One region of the Solibacillus daqui genome, then DNA from elsewhere that is predicted to be linked to it. Evidence: riboswitches for the same ligand, from Rfam matches in the RefSeq annotation. Region 1 holds a riboswitch; the other holds the start of a gene.
The links. A riboswitch is a leader RNA that binds a small molecule or an ion and turns the genes downstream of it on or off. The one in region 1 is predicted to bind preQ1.
Positions count from the first base shown of each region.

Region 2: it holds a riboswitch for preQ1, as region 1 does, so the genes downstream of both, queF (preQ(1) synthase) here and O7776_RS02320 (QueT transporter family protein) in region 1, are expected to answer to the same signal.

Region 1 covers NZ_CP114887.1:480,839-488,849, forward strand. The annotation lists gene trpC (indole-3-glycerol phosphate synthase TrpC) at 1-212, opposite strand, end outside; gene trpD (anthranilate phosphoribosyltransferase) at 209-1,246, opposite strand; gene O7776_RS02315 (chorismate-binding protein) at 1,254-2,234, opposite strand; T-box leader at 2,292-2,501, opposite strand; gene O7776_RS02320 (QueT transporter family protein) at 2,707-3,189, opposite strand; PreQ1 riboswitch class I at 3,196-3,240, opposite strand; gene O7776_RS02325 (ABC transporter substrate-binding protein) at 3,672-4,679, shown strand; gene O7776_RS02330 (ABC transporter permease) at 4,813-5,853, shown strand; gene O7776_RS02335 (ABC transporter ATP-binding protein) at 5,846-6,640, shown strand; gene ilvA (threonine ammonia-lyase IlvA) at 6,732-7,994, opposite strand.
Region 2 covers NZ_CP114887.1:170,591-178,601, forward strand. The annotation lists gene O7776_RS00865 (isocitrate lyase/PEP mutase family protein) at 1-55, shown strand, start outside; gene O7776_RS00870 (bifunctional transcriptional activator/DNA repair enzyme AdaA) at 77-634, shown strand; gene O7776_RS00875 (DNA-3-methyladenine glycosylase family protein) at 635-1,552, shown strand; gene O7776_RS00880 (methylated-DNA--[protein]-cysteine S-methyltransferase) at 1,536-2,024, shown strand; PreQ1 riboswitch class I at 2,181-2,227, shown strand; gene queF (preQ(1) synthase) at 2,352-2,852, shown strand; gene queC (7-cyano-7-deazaguanine synthase QueC) at 2,997-3,668, shown strand; gene O7776_RS00895 (VUT family protein) at 3,717-4,256, shown strand; gene O7776_RS00900 (YcdB/YcdC domain-containing protein) at 4,570-5,955, opposite strand; gene O7776_RS00905 (SIMPL domain-containing protein) at 6,206-6,856, shown strand; gene O7776_RS00910 (hypothetical protein) at 7,045-7,239, shown strand; gene O7776_RS00915 (sensor histidine kinase) at 7,359-8,011, opposite strand, start outside.

The DNA of each region.
Region 1 (8,011 bases):
GCTTGTTCAACAGGATCAATATGTGTGGCGATATCTCCTTTGGAAGGAGAGGCACGCTTCATTTCGGAAATGACTTGTAGGGTGTTACTCGTCATTAATGTTTCGTAGAGAGAAGGGCGTACTTTTGTAACTGCTGGAAAGCTTGGGTCTTGTGCAAGTAACCCAGGTAATTCTGATTTTTTTTGCTCAATAATTGTATCTAAAATCGTCATTTTGCTGATTCCTCCTGAGCGACTTGCTTACTATAAGCAACGATATTTTCAAGTTTTTCAAGTGCACGGCCCGATAAGATGCTGTCCTTTGCCATGTCGATGCCTTCTTTCATTGTGTCAGCTAAGCCATATGCGAAAAAGCCAATGCCGGCATTTAGCACAACCGTATCGAAATAAACGCTGCGCTTTCCTTTTAAGAGGTCTCGCATAATTTCAGCGTTTTCAGCTGGCGTACCTCCACGAATGGCCGAAAGTGGCTGCCGTGTTAACCCAACATCTTCTGCACGTAATTTAAAGGGAATAATATCGCCTTGATCGAGCAAGACAAATGTATTTTCGCCATCAAGTGACGCTTCATCCATGCCTTGTGAGCCAGATACAACAATCGCGCGTTCACGTCCGAGCATGTGCAGCACTTCCGCATAATCGGTAGTAAAGTTTGGACGATTAATACCGACAAATTGCGTTTTTAATGGCACTGGATTTGTTAATGGGCCAACTAAGTTGAAAATCGTTGGCTTTCCAAGTGCTTGGCGAACTTCACCAATACGCTTTAATTTTGGGTGCATATTTGGTGCGTGTAAGAAGGCGATTCCATGTAATTTTAAAAGTTCAGTTGTTTGCGCAGTATTGGGTAGGAGTGTGATGCCTAGTGCCTCTAATACATCAGAGCTACCAGAGGCACTTGAGATTTTACGATTACCATGCTTTGCGACTAAAATGCCACCACCGGCTAAGACGAATGCAGATGTTGTACTAATATTGAAGCTTTGCAATCCATCACCGCCTGTACCGCAGTTGTCGATATAAATGCCTTCGGGTGTATCAACTGCAACGGCATGGGATTTCATCACATGTGCTAATCCAGCCACTTCATGTGCGGTTACGCCTTTGTCATTCATTGCTAATAAAAACGAGGCAATTTGCTCCTTTGGTGTTTGTTCATTAAATATCATTTGCGAGGCCTGCAGCATTTCCTCAAAAACTAAATGCTCCTGCCGCGAAATTTGTTCAATATATGGAATTAATGACATTGTGAAATCATCCTTTCAAAAGCGTCGCAAATGGTACGCCTGTAGTTGAATCTGTTCGAATTTGTGCGGTATCGCCAGTAATGGTAATCGCATTTTCAGGTGTTGTGAAATCCACTTGACCGTTAAAGCCAATATAGCCAATTAACCCCTGTGCAGGCTTCAATGCTTTTACGACATCAATCGCATGGAATGTTGGATTGAGTTCACCGTTTTGTACATCGTTTGTTGTATAATTCGAGCTTTGGCAAAAACGCTCGATTGATGGCGCTTCATTTGTTGCAGAAAGTGTGCCATCACGTACTTGCAAATAGTTATGATCGGATGTACCAACAACCGTGCAATCATCGAATTCCATGTAGTACATATAAGGTGCGGCGTGCTCGATACGTAGTTTACGATAAAGTGCAAAAGCATCGCCTGAAAATTGTGCAGTGTATTGGCCATCTACTTGAGGTTCAATGGTATGAAGGGTGTACGACGTTTCCTCCGCTATTGGATTGGCAAATAACTTGTCGATAATAGCATCGATATTTGGCTCTACTTGCTCAGCTTCAATATTTGTATGGAACACGGCAATTTCATCTGTTAAATGGTCGAAAATTACGAGCGTATCATAGACATGAAACTGTAATTTAGGTAATCGGTCAGGCAAAGCTTCAATATAACCAATACCCCCACCTGTGAACGGATATTCCGTATGTGACGAAACACGGGGCATCACTTGTTTTAATAAGGCAATAAGTTCGCCTTCATACGTATATTGTTTATTTGTTAAATGTGATAGATCGATTAATTGTTCCTGCTCGCCGCGATATGTTTTTCGAGGATTGACGCCAATAAACGAGTAGCGCCCGTGACCCTCATATTTCATTGAACTCTCTAATAAAAATTTTCGTTCACCTTGCAAACGTTGAAAAATCGAAATCGGTGTTAACAAATCACCGTTTACTTTTTTCATTGACGTGCGAAAACGCTGTTTAATGGACATCTGTATACACTCCTTCTAAATGAAATAAAAAAAGTCCCCAGCAAAAGAATCACTTTTGCTGAGGACGATATAAGACCGCGTTGCCACCTCGATTGAAGTAAAGAAAAATTACTTCCACTCTACCTGATAACGGCAGGGAACCGTCCGCTGACTCATGCCAGCAGCTTTCATAAGGCCCATTCATATTGTACTTTCGACGCATTTCCACCAACCATGCGCTCTCTTAGCGAAAGTATCAATATTACTCTTCTTACTCGACAATTTACTCAACTCAACTTAACTTAACTAAAACGGTGGTCATGCTCTCACAACCTGCTACCGTGGATATCAAAATAGAATAAACTTATTCTAACATCGAAAATTTAAAAGTCAAACAATTATAAAAATGCGGAAATAAAAAACCAGCAAGCAAAAACTAGCTGGCAAAACGAAAAAGTTGTCACAAAATTACGCAGAGGCATAATCAATCATGTTAAATTAACTTTTTAAAATCAAGACGTTTATTTAATGTGTACATGATCGGCGCGCCGACAATTAATACGACAAATTCACCTACAGCAACTGTTAGCCAAGTCCATAAAAATGGCAACTCTAATGCTAAGTTTAACTCAAACGCAATGATGAACATCGTAAAGGTAAATAACAATGAGTTAATAATCAGACGTGCGACAATGTTTTTCACAAATTTGCAGATAAAAATAAAGATACTGATTGTGACAATAGAATGGATTACCCCAAACACCAAGTCATACCAGCCCAGCGGTGAGAACATATTCGAAATGAATACGCCTAATATAATACCACCTGCAAAGCGTGGGTTAAATGCCACTAAATGGTTAAACATTTCAGAAACACGAAATTGTACCTCCGTAAATCCGAATGGTGCAACAAGCATTGTAACAGCAATATAAAGCGCCGCAATAATACCAGTCGTCGCTAAAAATTTGACTTTCATATTCATTTCCTCCTAGTTTTTTTACGTGGGATGGTTACGAACCACGCGAAGCAACTGCAATCATAGCAATATTGCATGCGAATGTAAATAAAGCAGCTTAAAATATAAATAGTAGAAATTTTTTTACAATTAGATAGCACAATGATTTCAAGAGTTTAGTGAAATCATCGATGGATTAAGCAGCTTAAGTAAAGAAATGAAAGTATTCATGCATAACGGATTGAAATAACATGTTCAGCGAATGAGCGTAAAATCCGTTCATTCGTTTTTTTGTTCATGGGATTGACAAATAACAGATTAATTTTGAAAGTACGCCGGATTTTCTTCAAATTCACTACTAAATTCTAAATATTGAATTCAGAACATTCTAAATGTTATTGACTATCTGAAAACGAAGGGGTAATATATTTTTAATTCAGACTTTATCCAAATGAAGTATGACGCTTTAAATCGACAGAGAAAAAATAGGGGGATTATTCATAATGAAACGCAATTTACTGAAGCTATCATTCGTATTATTCGGGCTTCTGTTTGTATTAGCAGCGTGTGGAGGAGAAGAAAAAGATAACGCTTCAAACGACACAGCAAATAGCGGTGCTGGAGGAACAGAAGAAACAAAAACATTTAAAATCGGTACAACTCAAATCGTAGAGCATCCATCTTTAGATGCAGCTACAGAGGGTTTTAAAAAGGCAATTGAAGATGCCGGTATTAAAGCGGAGTATGTTGATAAATCAGCAAACGGTGATAACAGTGCAAATATGACGATTGCACAACAACTTGTAAGTGAAAACGTAGATTTAATTTTTGCTAACTCAACACCATCAGCACAGGCTGCAAAAAGTGCAACAGCTGACATTCCAATTATCTTTACTTCGGTAACAGATGCAGTAGGGGCAGAGTTAATCGCTTCTATGGAGAAACCAGGTGCAAACGTTACAGGTACAATCGATTTACACCCAGAAACAATGCCAAAAACAGTGGCATTCTTAAAAGAATTAGGTGCGAAAAATGTTGGGATGATTTACAACGCTGGTGAGCAAAACTCAGTAGCACAAATCTCAGCGGTAAAAGAATTAGCTGCAAAAGAAGGCGTAACAATCGTGGATGCAGCAGTATCAGCTTCTTCAGAAGTGAAGCAAGCAGCTGAATCATTAATCGGTAAAGTAGACGCATTCTACGTAGTTACAGATAACACAGTTGTTTCTGCATTAGAATCTGTAATAGATGTAGCAAACGCAAACACATTACCATTAATCGTTGGTGAGTTAGATTCTGTTGAGCGCGGTGGTTTAGCAGCATATGGCTTCGACTACTACGATATCGGTTATGAAGCAGGTCAAATGGCAGCACAAATTTTATTAGAAGGTAAGTCACCTGCTGAAATTCCAGCGGCTTACCCTGCAAACTTAAAACTAGTAATTAATAAAGCAGTTGCTGACAGCTTAGGTTTAGACGTAAAACCTGAGTGGGGAGCAGAAGTACAATAATTTTTCATTCGCGCTTGTGTCCTGAAGAGGAAGTCAGCCGTTGTTGCTTATTGCGACGAAGGCTGGCTGACCCATATCATGTGGGTCCTAGCGCGAATGCTTATTTAAAGAAAATATTAGGAGATGATTCGAGATGTTTATAGCTTTGTTTGGTTCAGTCGAGCAAGGAATCATCTATGCAATTATGGCACTGGGTGTGTATTTAACATTCCGTGTGTTAGATTTTCCGGATTTAACCGTTGATGGAAGCTTTGTAACGGGTGCAGGAACAGCCGCGATGATGATCGTACTGGGCTACAATCCGATACTTGCAACATTAGTGGCAACAATTGCTGGATTTATTGCTGGATGTATGACTGGGATTTTACACACGAAAGGAAAAATTAATCCATTATTATCAGGGATTTTAATGATGATTGCGTTATATTCTATCAACCTACGTATTATGGGATTAAGTTCAGATTCAGGTGTAACACGTCCAAATATTCCACTGTTAAATTCAGATACAATTTTCTCAATGTTCAGTAGCTATTGGTCGGGACTTGGCATTGATGGTGCCTTATCAAGCATGGTGAAATCAATGGGGGCAAAAACAATTCCATCTACATGGGGTATTTTAATATTAATGATCCTTGTGACAGTCATCATTAAATTAATTGTGGATTGGTTCTTAAAAACAGAGGTAGGTCTTGCAATTCGTGCCACAGGGGATAACAAGCGCATGATTCGTAGCTTCTCTGCTAATACCGATTCTTTAATCATTTTAGGTTTAGGGCTATCAAATGGTATGGTGGCATTATCAGGGGCGTTAATTGCACAATATACAAAATTTGCGGACGTTGGTTTAGGGATTGGGATGATTGTTGTCGGCTTAGCTTCGGTTATTATTGGGGAAGCGATTTTTGGTACAAAATCCATTGTACGTGTAACATTTGCAGTTATTGCTGGTGCGGTCATTTACCGTATGATTTACGCGTTAGCATTGCGTGTAAAGTGGTTAGATTCGGGGGATATGAAGCTGATTACGGCATTTATCGTCATTTTAGCGTTGGTTATTCCTCAAATCGTTAGCAGATATAAAGAAAAGAAACGTAAAGCACGTCGTTTAGAAGAACGTATGGCAGCGCAAAAAGCAAAAATAGAAGTAGAGCAGGGAGGGAAGGGCCTTGCTTAAATTAGATGGCATTAACAAAGTATTTAACGAAGGTACGCCTGACGAAAAAATTGCCTTAGACAATATTAATTTACATTTAGCACCTGGTGATTTCGTAACAATAATTGGCAGTAACGGTGCAGGTAAATCAACGATGATGAACATGATTTCGGGTGCACTTACACCGGATTTTGGTTCAGTTATTATTGACGGGAATGATTTAACGCGTTTACCAGAATATAAGCGTGCTGTGCATATTGGACGCGTATTCCAAGATCCAATGGCCGGTACAGCCCCAACGATGACGATTGAAGAAAACTTAGCGATTGCGTATTCGCGTAATGCAAAGCGTGGTTTACGTTTTGGGGTTGATAAAAAGCGCCGCGAGTTTTTCAAAACGTCATTAGAAAAGCTACACTTAAATTTAGAAAATCGTTTATCTGCAAAAGTCGGATTGCTATCAGGTGGGGAACGCCAAGCATTAAGTCTACTAATGGCAACCTTTACAAAGCCATCGATCTTACTGTTAGATGAGCATACAGCGGCGCTTGACCCATCACGTGCCGAGCTAATTACAAACTTAACAAAAGAGCTTGTTGAAGAAAGTAAGCTTACTACACTAATGGTAACGCATAACATGCAGCAAGCACTAGATTTAGGGAATCGTTTAATTATGATGGACAAAGGTCAAATCATTTTAAAAGTAGAAGAAGACCGTAAGCCACATTTAACAATTCCAGATTTAATGGCAGAGTTCGAGAGTATCCGCGGAGAAAAAATGAACTCTGACCGCGCATTACTAGGATAATTTTAAAATCTTTAGCTGACGATATGACGGCTAAAGATTTTTTTATTTGAGCAAAAAATACCCGCTACTAATAAAGTAACGGGTAATGATATTAGACGAGTAGTGCAAATAATGTACTGTCTTTATTGACCTCTTTATAATCAAAGCCGTTTTCATGCATACGCTCTACTAAACCGGCATGATCATCCGGGTGCCCAATTTCGATACCAACGAGTGCAGGGCCACTTTCCTTGTTATTTTTCTTCGTATATTCAAATGTAGTAATATCATCATTTGGTCCAAGTACCTCTGTTAAAAACTGACGAAGTGCACCTGAACGCTGTGGGAAGTTCACGATATAGTAATGTAGCAAACCTTCATAAATTAAAGAGCGCTCTTTAATTTCCTGCATACGTCCGATGTCATTATTGCCTCCAGAAATAATAATGACAACCGATTTGCCCCGAATTTTATCAGCATAAAAGTCAAGCGCCGCCACAGATAATGCTCCAGCAGGCTCTGCAATAATTGCATGTTTATTATATAAATCTAAAATGGTTGTACATACTTTGCCTTCAGGTACTGATACGATATCGTCTAAATAGGTACGACATACTTGGTAAGTATCATTGCCAACGCATTTTACCGCAGCACCATCAACAAATTTGTCAATCCAGTCAAGTGTAATAGGACCTTCATTTTCAAAAGCCGATTTCATACTTGCCGCGCCAGCAGGTTCTACACCAATGACTTGACTATGTGGCGATAAATTTTTCACATAAGCGGAAACACCAGACATTAAGCCGCCGCCACCAATGCTACCGAAGATATAGTCAATAGGTTCTTCGATATCATTCATAATTTCCACCGCAACCGTACCTTGACCTGCCATAACGTCGTAATCGTCAAATGGGTGAATGAAAATACGATTTTCCTCTTCGCAATAAGCAAGTGCACTTGCAGCAGAATCATCAAATGTATCTCCAGCTAGGATGATTTCAACAAAGTTACGCCCAAACATACGAACCTGATCGATTTTTTGCTTTGGTGTTGTTTTTGGCATGAAAATCGTTGCTTGAATTTCAAGCTTCGCACAAGCGTAGGCAACACCTTGTGCATGATTGCCAGCACTAGCGCAAGCCACACCTGATGCACGAGCTTCGTTTTCGATTTTTTTTATTTTATAGTAAGCACCGCGCAATTTAAATGAACGGACATGCTGTAAATCTTCACGTTTAAAATAAATCTTTGCGCCATACTTTTCTGATAAATATTCATTCAATTGCAGTGGTGTATGCACGACAACATCCTTTAAAAAATGGTGTGCAATTAATACGTTTTCCACCGCAATGGTTTTAGGTTGAGCAACTTCCATCTCCATGTAACCTCCAT
Region 2 (8,011 bases), 310 kb from region 1:
TGGCCAATTATTGAGATATAAAGATACTTCCCTTCTTTATGAAAACGAGCACTAATGTGAATGGAGAGTGGTTTACATGACGACTAATGTTAATCTTTCATTTGAAGAGATGTGGGAGAAAATCATCGCGTGTGATAAAAAATATGATGGGCTATTTTTTACTGCAGTTAAAACAACTAAAATATACTGTCGCCCATCCTGCAGATCAAGAAAACCTAAAAAAATGAATGTTGAGTTTTACCATGACATGAATGAAGTTGAAAAAGCTGGTTATCGTCCTTGTAAGAGATGTCAGCCAGAAGTTGAGCACTCTCCGCATATTGAGCTTGTCAGAAATATTATAACTTTTCTAGTGAATCATTATAAGAAAAATTTGGTATTAAAAGATATAGCGGATCATGTAGGTGTTAGTCCTTTTTATTTGGAGCGCTTATTTAAACAGGAAACATCTGAGACTCCACGTACTTATTTAGAAAAAATTCGTATCGACAAAGCAGCCCACCTTCTAAAATGCACAACTTTAACGAACCTTGAGATTTGCTATGAAGTAGGATTCCAGAGCACTTCTAATTTTTACAAAGTATTTCGAAACTTAAAAAATTGTTCACCCAGTAAATATCGAAAGGACTTTTGAATGAATTGGATTGATCATGAATCTTTTATAGAAATATATCCTCCAAAGGCATTTAATTTTGAGGAGTGTTTAGTTTTCCTGGGCAGATCCAGTCAGGAAATAATGCATCAGATTAAAGAGCAGTCTTTATATAAACTAATAAAAATTAATGAATCTTTGGTTTTATGTAAAATTGAATCTATCAATCATTCTATAAATGTTGAATTCCCCATGAGCCCTCCATCGATAGACTCACGCAAAAAAGTGGCAGAGTATATTTGGGAATGGTTTGATTTGGATCAAGAATTAGCGGGATTTTATCAATTGGCTGATCGAGATAAAGTCTTAAAGAAACTTGCTCATAAATATTATGGATTACGGATTATGTGTATTTCTGATTTATTTGAGGCGTTAGTATGGGCGATTATGGGACAGCAAATTAATTTAACATTTGCGTATACATTAAAGAGACGCTTCGTTGAACAGTATGGTGAAAGTTTAACTTTCGAAGGAGAAACGTTTTGGCTATTCCCATCATTTGAAAAAATAGCATCGATATATGTGGATGATTTGAGGGATCTACAATTTACGATTAGGAAGGCTGAATATATTATTGGCATTGCCGAAGCTATGTCAGAGGGGAAATTGACAAAAGAATTATTGCTTGAGAAAAAAGATAATCAGAAAGTAAAAAAATCCCTAATGATGTACAGAGGTATCGGAGCATGGACAGCAGATTATGTAATGATGAAAACCCTACACGATACATCTTCCTTTCCAGTTGCCGATGTTGGCCTTCAAAATGCCTTAAAGATTTTATTGGGTCTTGAAAGGAAACCAACAATGGAGGAAATAAGGGAATATGCAGTAGATTGGGAAGGTTGGCAGGCATATGCAACCTTTTATCTTTGGAGGTCTTTATATGAAGAAAATCCATAAATTAGATTATGAATCACCAATTGGCGTAATAGAAATAATCGGCAATAATGAGACAATCAGTTCGATTTTATTTTCTGAAAAGGAAAAAAAGGTGAACCTTTTACTTGCTGAAACTCCTCCAGTTTTAGAAGAATGCTATAACCAACTTGACGAATATTTTAAAGGTGATCGGCGTGAGTTTTCGTTTCCGTATCTATTAATAGGGACAGACTTTCAGAAAAAAGTATGGGAAGCTTTAACAGAGGTTCCCTATGCAAAAACGGGCTCCTATAAGGATATTGCTGTTTCTCTCAGGAATGAAAAAGCCATCAGAGCAGTTGGAAATGCAAATGGGAAGAACAAGTTAAGCATTGTCATTCCTTGCCACAGAGTAATCGGCTCTAACGGGAAATTAACTGGTTATGCAGGAGGTCTGTGGAGAAAAGAGTGGCTGCTTCAACATGAGAAGTCTTCTAATAAGGGACATAATTAGATGTTAAGAACTCTAAAGAACCTCATTTAGGACCATTACGGAGAACCTTATCGTAAGTAAGTTCGATTATTGTAAGTGAGTAATTCATTAATAGTGGGAATTGACATCTATCTTCATGTAGTGTATTGTCTTTTTAGATAAAATACCTGAAAATTCTCAGGAGAGGTTCATAGCTGATACCCTCTATAAAAAACTATGGATACATGACAAATACGCCATGTCCATAATTGGACATGGCTTTTTTTGATTCAATCCTGTAAGTTGTATAGAAAATGACAGCGCCTCTCCTTGAAAAGATTCGGTATTACTTTTCAAGGAGGTTTTTTTATGACTGGCCGCAAGCCCACTGAAGGATTAAATGATTTAACACTATTAGGGAATCAGAATACACAATATGCAACGGACTATGCACCAGAGGTATTAGAGTCAGTAGAAAGTCTGCATTCAAATCGTGATTATTTCGTGAAATTTAATTGTCCGGAGTTTACGAGTTTATGCCCAATTACAGGACAACCAGACTTTGCAACAATTTATATTTCATACATTCCAGAGAAAAAGCTAGTTGAAAGTAAATCATTAAAGCTTTACTTATTTAGCTTTAGAAACCATGGTGATTTTCATGAAGATTGCGTGAATATTATTATGAATGATTTAATCAAGCTACTAGATCCAAGATATATTGAGGTTTGGGGCAAATTCACGCCACGTGGAGGTATCTCGATTGATCCATGGTGCAACTATGGAAGACCAGAAACGAAATACGAAGAAATTGCAAACTACCGTTTAATGAATCATGATTTAAACCCGGAAAAAATTGATAATCGATAACAGGTATTTGCTCGGTAATGCGAGATAAATTGAATAAGTCCTTGTTGGTAAGGAAGAGGTTGTTAGCGACCCTCTTAAAAAAACTAAGATGAAAACAGCACATCTCTTAGAGTGCTGTTTTTTCGAGATTAAGGAGTTTTTTATATGATTCAGGATAAAGCACTTGTTGTATTTAGTGGGGGGCAAGACAGCACCACTTGTTTATTTTGGGCAATTGAGCGTTTTGCGCAAGTTGAGGTTGTGACCTTTGATTATGGTCAAAAGCATCGTCTTGAAATTGAATGTGCTAAAGAAATCGCAAATGAGCATGGTATCAATCACCATATTCTTAACATGTCCCTGCTGAATCAGCTTACTTCGAATGCATTGACACGTGAAGAAATAATGGTTGAAGAAGATAGTGATGGACTACCTTCGACTTTTGTACCTGGGCGTAATCTGCTTTTTCTTTCATTTGCTGGTGTTTTAGCAAGTCAAATAGGAGCAAAGCATATAGTGACAGGCGTTTGTGAAACCGATTTTAGCGGCTATCCCGATTGTCGCGACATTTTTATCAAATCATTGAATGTAACATTAAATTTATCGATGGATTGTTCCTTTGTCATTCATACACCATTAATGTGGATCAACAAAGCACAAACATGGGAGCTAGCAGATCAACTTGGCGTATTTGAGTATGTGAGAGAAAGAACACTAACTTGCTATAACGGTATAATCGCAGACGGTTGTGGTGAATGTCCGGCTTGTAAATTACGGAAAAAAGGGCTTGAGGACTTTATAAACGCTAAGAGTGAATTTTACGAAAAGAATAGTTAAATATTTCCAAGCTTTTACAGAGTTAGTGGTATTTAAAGGAGAGAAATTATGAGAGTATTATTTTATTTATTATCGATTGTTATTGCAAACGTGGTAACCGCAAGATTTGCACCGTTAGAGTTTGGAATGTTTATCGTTCCTATGGGGACACTTTTTGTTGGAGCAACCTTCATTTTTCGAGATCTTGTGCAAAATAAGCATGGTCGAGCAAAAACATATATCTTTATATTCATAGCGTTACTTTTATCTGGAGCGGTTTCATTTTCACTAGGAGATACTTTAATGATTGTTGCAGCATCTGCGATATCATTTGTCATTGCTGAATCAGCCGATACAGAAATCTATACACGCTTGAAGCTACCAATGGCTTGGAGAGTTTTCTATAGCGGTATTGTTGGCGGTCTTCTTGATTCTGTTATTTTTGTCATCGTTGGATTGAGCCCACTTGGGGCAGGATTCATACCATGGGAAGCTGTACCAGCCGCTATTGTGGGTCAAGTAATTGTGAAGACAGTCATTCAATTGCTAGGTGCTTTGATTTTAAAACAAGGATTGGCAATAAAGGAAAAGCGTCTATCTAGCGTATAAGCAAGAAGATTTGCCATTTAGGTATGACGCATTTGATTTTCCTAGTTAAAACTATTTGGTAGAGAAAAAATAGTATCTATATTAAAAATAAACCGCACTTATTTGTAACGCAGAACCATATTACAAGTAAGTGCGGTTCTATTTTTCATTCTATCAATTACGCCTCTGCGTAATTGCGTCCAGATTTTTTTCGAGTTCACTCGAAAAACTCCCCTAAAAAATCTGTGACATCCACTAGGGCTTGTGCCAACACGATGTTGGTCACTCAGGTGTTGCCGCACGACGCGGCGTCCTTAGCCTGAGTTCCTCCAAGCTAAAGTTTACTGACGATAAGTTGTCCAGTTATAGCATCTATACCGACAATCTGCTGTTTCGTTTGTGCGTGTCCTAATTTATATTGTAATACTTCATCGTTTTTATTTTCATCATACTGCCTAGACCATTGTAAAAAGGTATCGATTTCTTTTAAGGCTGGCATGACGTCTTTTAATGGTTGGATAGTTTGGGCTTCATAGGATTGAAGAAGCGCTAGGTCCATACGAGGGGACCATAAGATATCCACGAATCCCGTTGTTTTGTTTATGCCAATGTAAAAACGTTCCCCCTCTATTTGTAAGTCTGGAGCTACGTGCAGCGGGAAAGTGAAAAATGCGCGGTTTGCTTCATTGAAGGCGTTTTTTTCAATTTGTAATTGTAAATAAGGAACATATTCTTCAAAATACGTTGCAATAACTGCACAAGCAATGTCACGGCAGGCTTCAAACGAAAGATCGAGTTCGCCTGTACGCTCTTTAAACCACATGAATTCCTTTAACTTCCTCGAATGCTTATCAATCTTCGCTTTTACCGTATGCTCCATACGTTCAAGCAGGAAGTTTTCCATCGTCTTTTCTGCAGGTGCTCGCCAGTCTTTTTCTCGCCAGACAATAACAAGTGTATTTTCATCTAATTCGAATTCGCGTAGTTTTATCATAGAGTCTGATACACCGATGATTTCCTCTATCGTTGTTCGTTTTTCAAATGCGGATACTTTTGGAAAAGGAATGAACGACTCGGGCTCTTCTTGTTTGTGTTCAAAGGAAGGGTGCCCATTTTCGGCATTAAATGATTGGTAAACAATCGGACTCTCATAAATTGGGTACAGGCCGGATTGTGGAACTGAATAATAGTCACTTACTAAATACTTCATCGTGAGTGTCCAATTTGCTGTGTGCAAATGTTGCAAAATAGCTTCTTTATCGGCAAGCTGTATTGGGAATTTTGGTGGTGTTTCTGTGTAGCCATCGTAACTAAAATCAATGGTTTCACCGTACTTGGAAACGGTTATTTTTGTGTAATAGCTTGCAAGAGGGTAGCCTCCTACAACTTGTTCGTATAAAAACGTGGTTTCATCCTCGTTTTCGATGACAGTAGACAAAGTTAAATAATCCATTGCTTCTTCGTACTGTTCCATTAGAAAATTTTCTGCAAGGGCTTGCTGCTGTTGCGGTGTCACGAGTGTTCCTGTATTCGAAGGAGGTCGAGTTAAATCTAATAATTTTCCGTTTTGATCAAGTGACACTTCAATTCCTTTTGCTAAATCATCTGCCGACCACATAAATTTAGCTTGTTCGTTTGAAAAATCCTCTACAAGTAATTGATAGTCATCAGGAATTGACACAAAGTTTAAAGCTTTTTTGGCTAGTTGTTCCTGTAACATATGTACCACTTCTTTCTGCTTGATTGATGGGTTCATGAATTGTTTTAGTTAATATGAATAATTTTACCATAACGGTTATTATTATGTAGTTTTAACTTGTGCCACTGTCAGCATAAGTTATTGATTAGAAAAATAGCCGGAGATGTTGGCGAATCAACACGTTCGTTGAAAAAGTGAAAAGAAATGCGAACACCCACCTAAACAAAGCGCATAGAATATTGAAAAACAATTACACGAAAGGCGGAATCCATTGTATTCTCCACAATATCGGTTTCAACCATATCCAGACTCACGTGAGATGACCGTGACGGGGAATGGAGAAATCGTTGCGCGGCCTGATTATGTTCAAATTCAGATAGAAGTGCGTACAGAAGGGAAAGATGTCAGTCTAGCTCAGCAAGAAAATGCCTTAATCATGAACCGCGTCATTGGGTCGCTTTTAGCGTTAAATATTCCAAGAGAGGCCATCCAAACAACGGCCTATACAATTTCTCCAAACTACGATTACATTGAGGGTAGACAGGTTTTTAGGGGCTATGAGGTGCAAAATGCGATTACAGTTAAAATAACGGATATTAGTCAAGCTGGGACAGTTATTGATACAGCTATACAAAATGGGGCGAATCATGTTTCAGCTATCCAGTTTAAAATAGAAAATTCGGATGCCTATTATAAACAGGCGCTTAATTTAGCACTGGTCAATGCCATAGCAAAAGCCAAATCAATGGCTGAAACGATGCAAATACCGTTACAGCTTATACCAATTGAAATTGTGGAAGAGAGCCATAATAATATACCAGTTCCTTATAAGGTTCAAATGAGTAATCAAGACTTTATAACACCCATTGAACAGGGGACAATTCCTATTAATGCCTCTGTTCGAGTTAAATTTCGATTTTAACGAAAAGGTTACTCCTTAAATTATAGGCAAGATCACTTATTTGTGGGGAGTTATATGGATAGGCATTGTATTTTGACAAAAAATTATTGTTTTAATAATTTTTATTAACCTGGGTCAAACTTTAGTTTGAGAAGTCTTAATTAGACGATTCGTTTAATTACTTTTCAAAAAAAGAATGGAGGATGGTTATGTCAAATATGAATGCAAATCGTAATCATGCAAAAGCAAAGGGAAAACAAGGTATGAAAAAACAAGAAGTAAACCAAAAACCTAAGAAGTTCCGGTTGGAGGAGTTCGGTACAGAATTTAACTTCGATGCGGGCTCAAAGCATGCTAAAGCAAACAACAATCAACCATTGAGTGAGCGATCGGCCTGGCACTAATTTATATTTGACAACTATTCGACACAATGAAAAGAACTAAGGCATGTGCCTTAGTTCTTTTTGTGATTGGATTACAAACATTCCTCGTATGCCTGCTTTTTGTCCATTAGCACATCCCTCTAAATTCGAATCTTTACAGTAGTACCGTTACCAATTTCACTCTCAATTGAAACTTCGCCACCATGTGCGAAAATAATATCACGAGCAATAGCGGTACCAAGACCCGTTCCGCGCACATTTGTCGTATTCGAGCCGCGATAATAGCGCTCGAATACATTTTCAACATCTTCTTGTGACATGCCACGACCATTATCACGAATTTCAATCATTACGCGTCCATTTACTTCAGTGAGTTCTACAGTCACTTGTGTATCACTAGGATTATGAATAAGTGCATTCATCAAAAAGTTCGTGATGGCACGCTGCATTAAATGCACATCAACGGTTAACACCAGCTCGGATGCGGTACTTTCAAAATGGACCTGACTCATTGCAAATTGAGGGTCGTTTAGCACGTTAATCACTAGATCACGTAGTAATTTTTCGATACGTACTTCGGTTAGTTGAAGTGGCATTTTGTGCTGGCGTAGCTTCATCGTTAAATTAAAATCATCGATGAGTTCACGCATATAAACCGACTTGCGCTCAATCACTTCTGCGTATTCTTTACGTTCCACGTCACTAACATCCGCATCGTTCAATAATTCGGCATAGCCTTGAATCGATGCGAGCGGAGTTTTCATGTCATGCGAAATATTACTAATCCACTCAT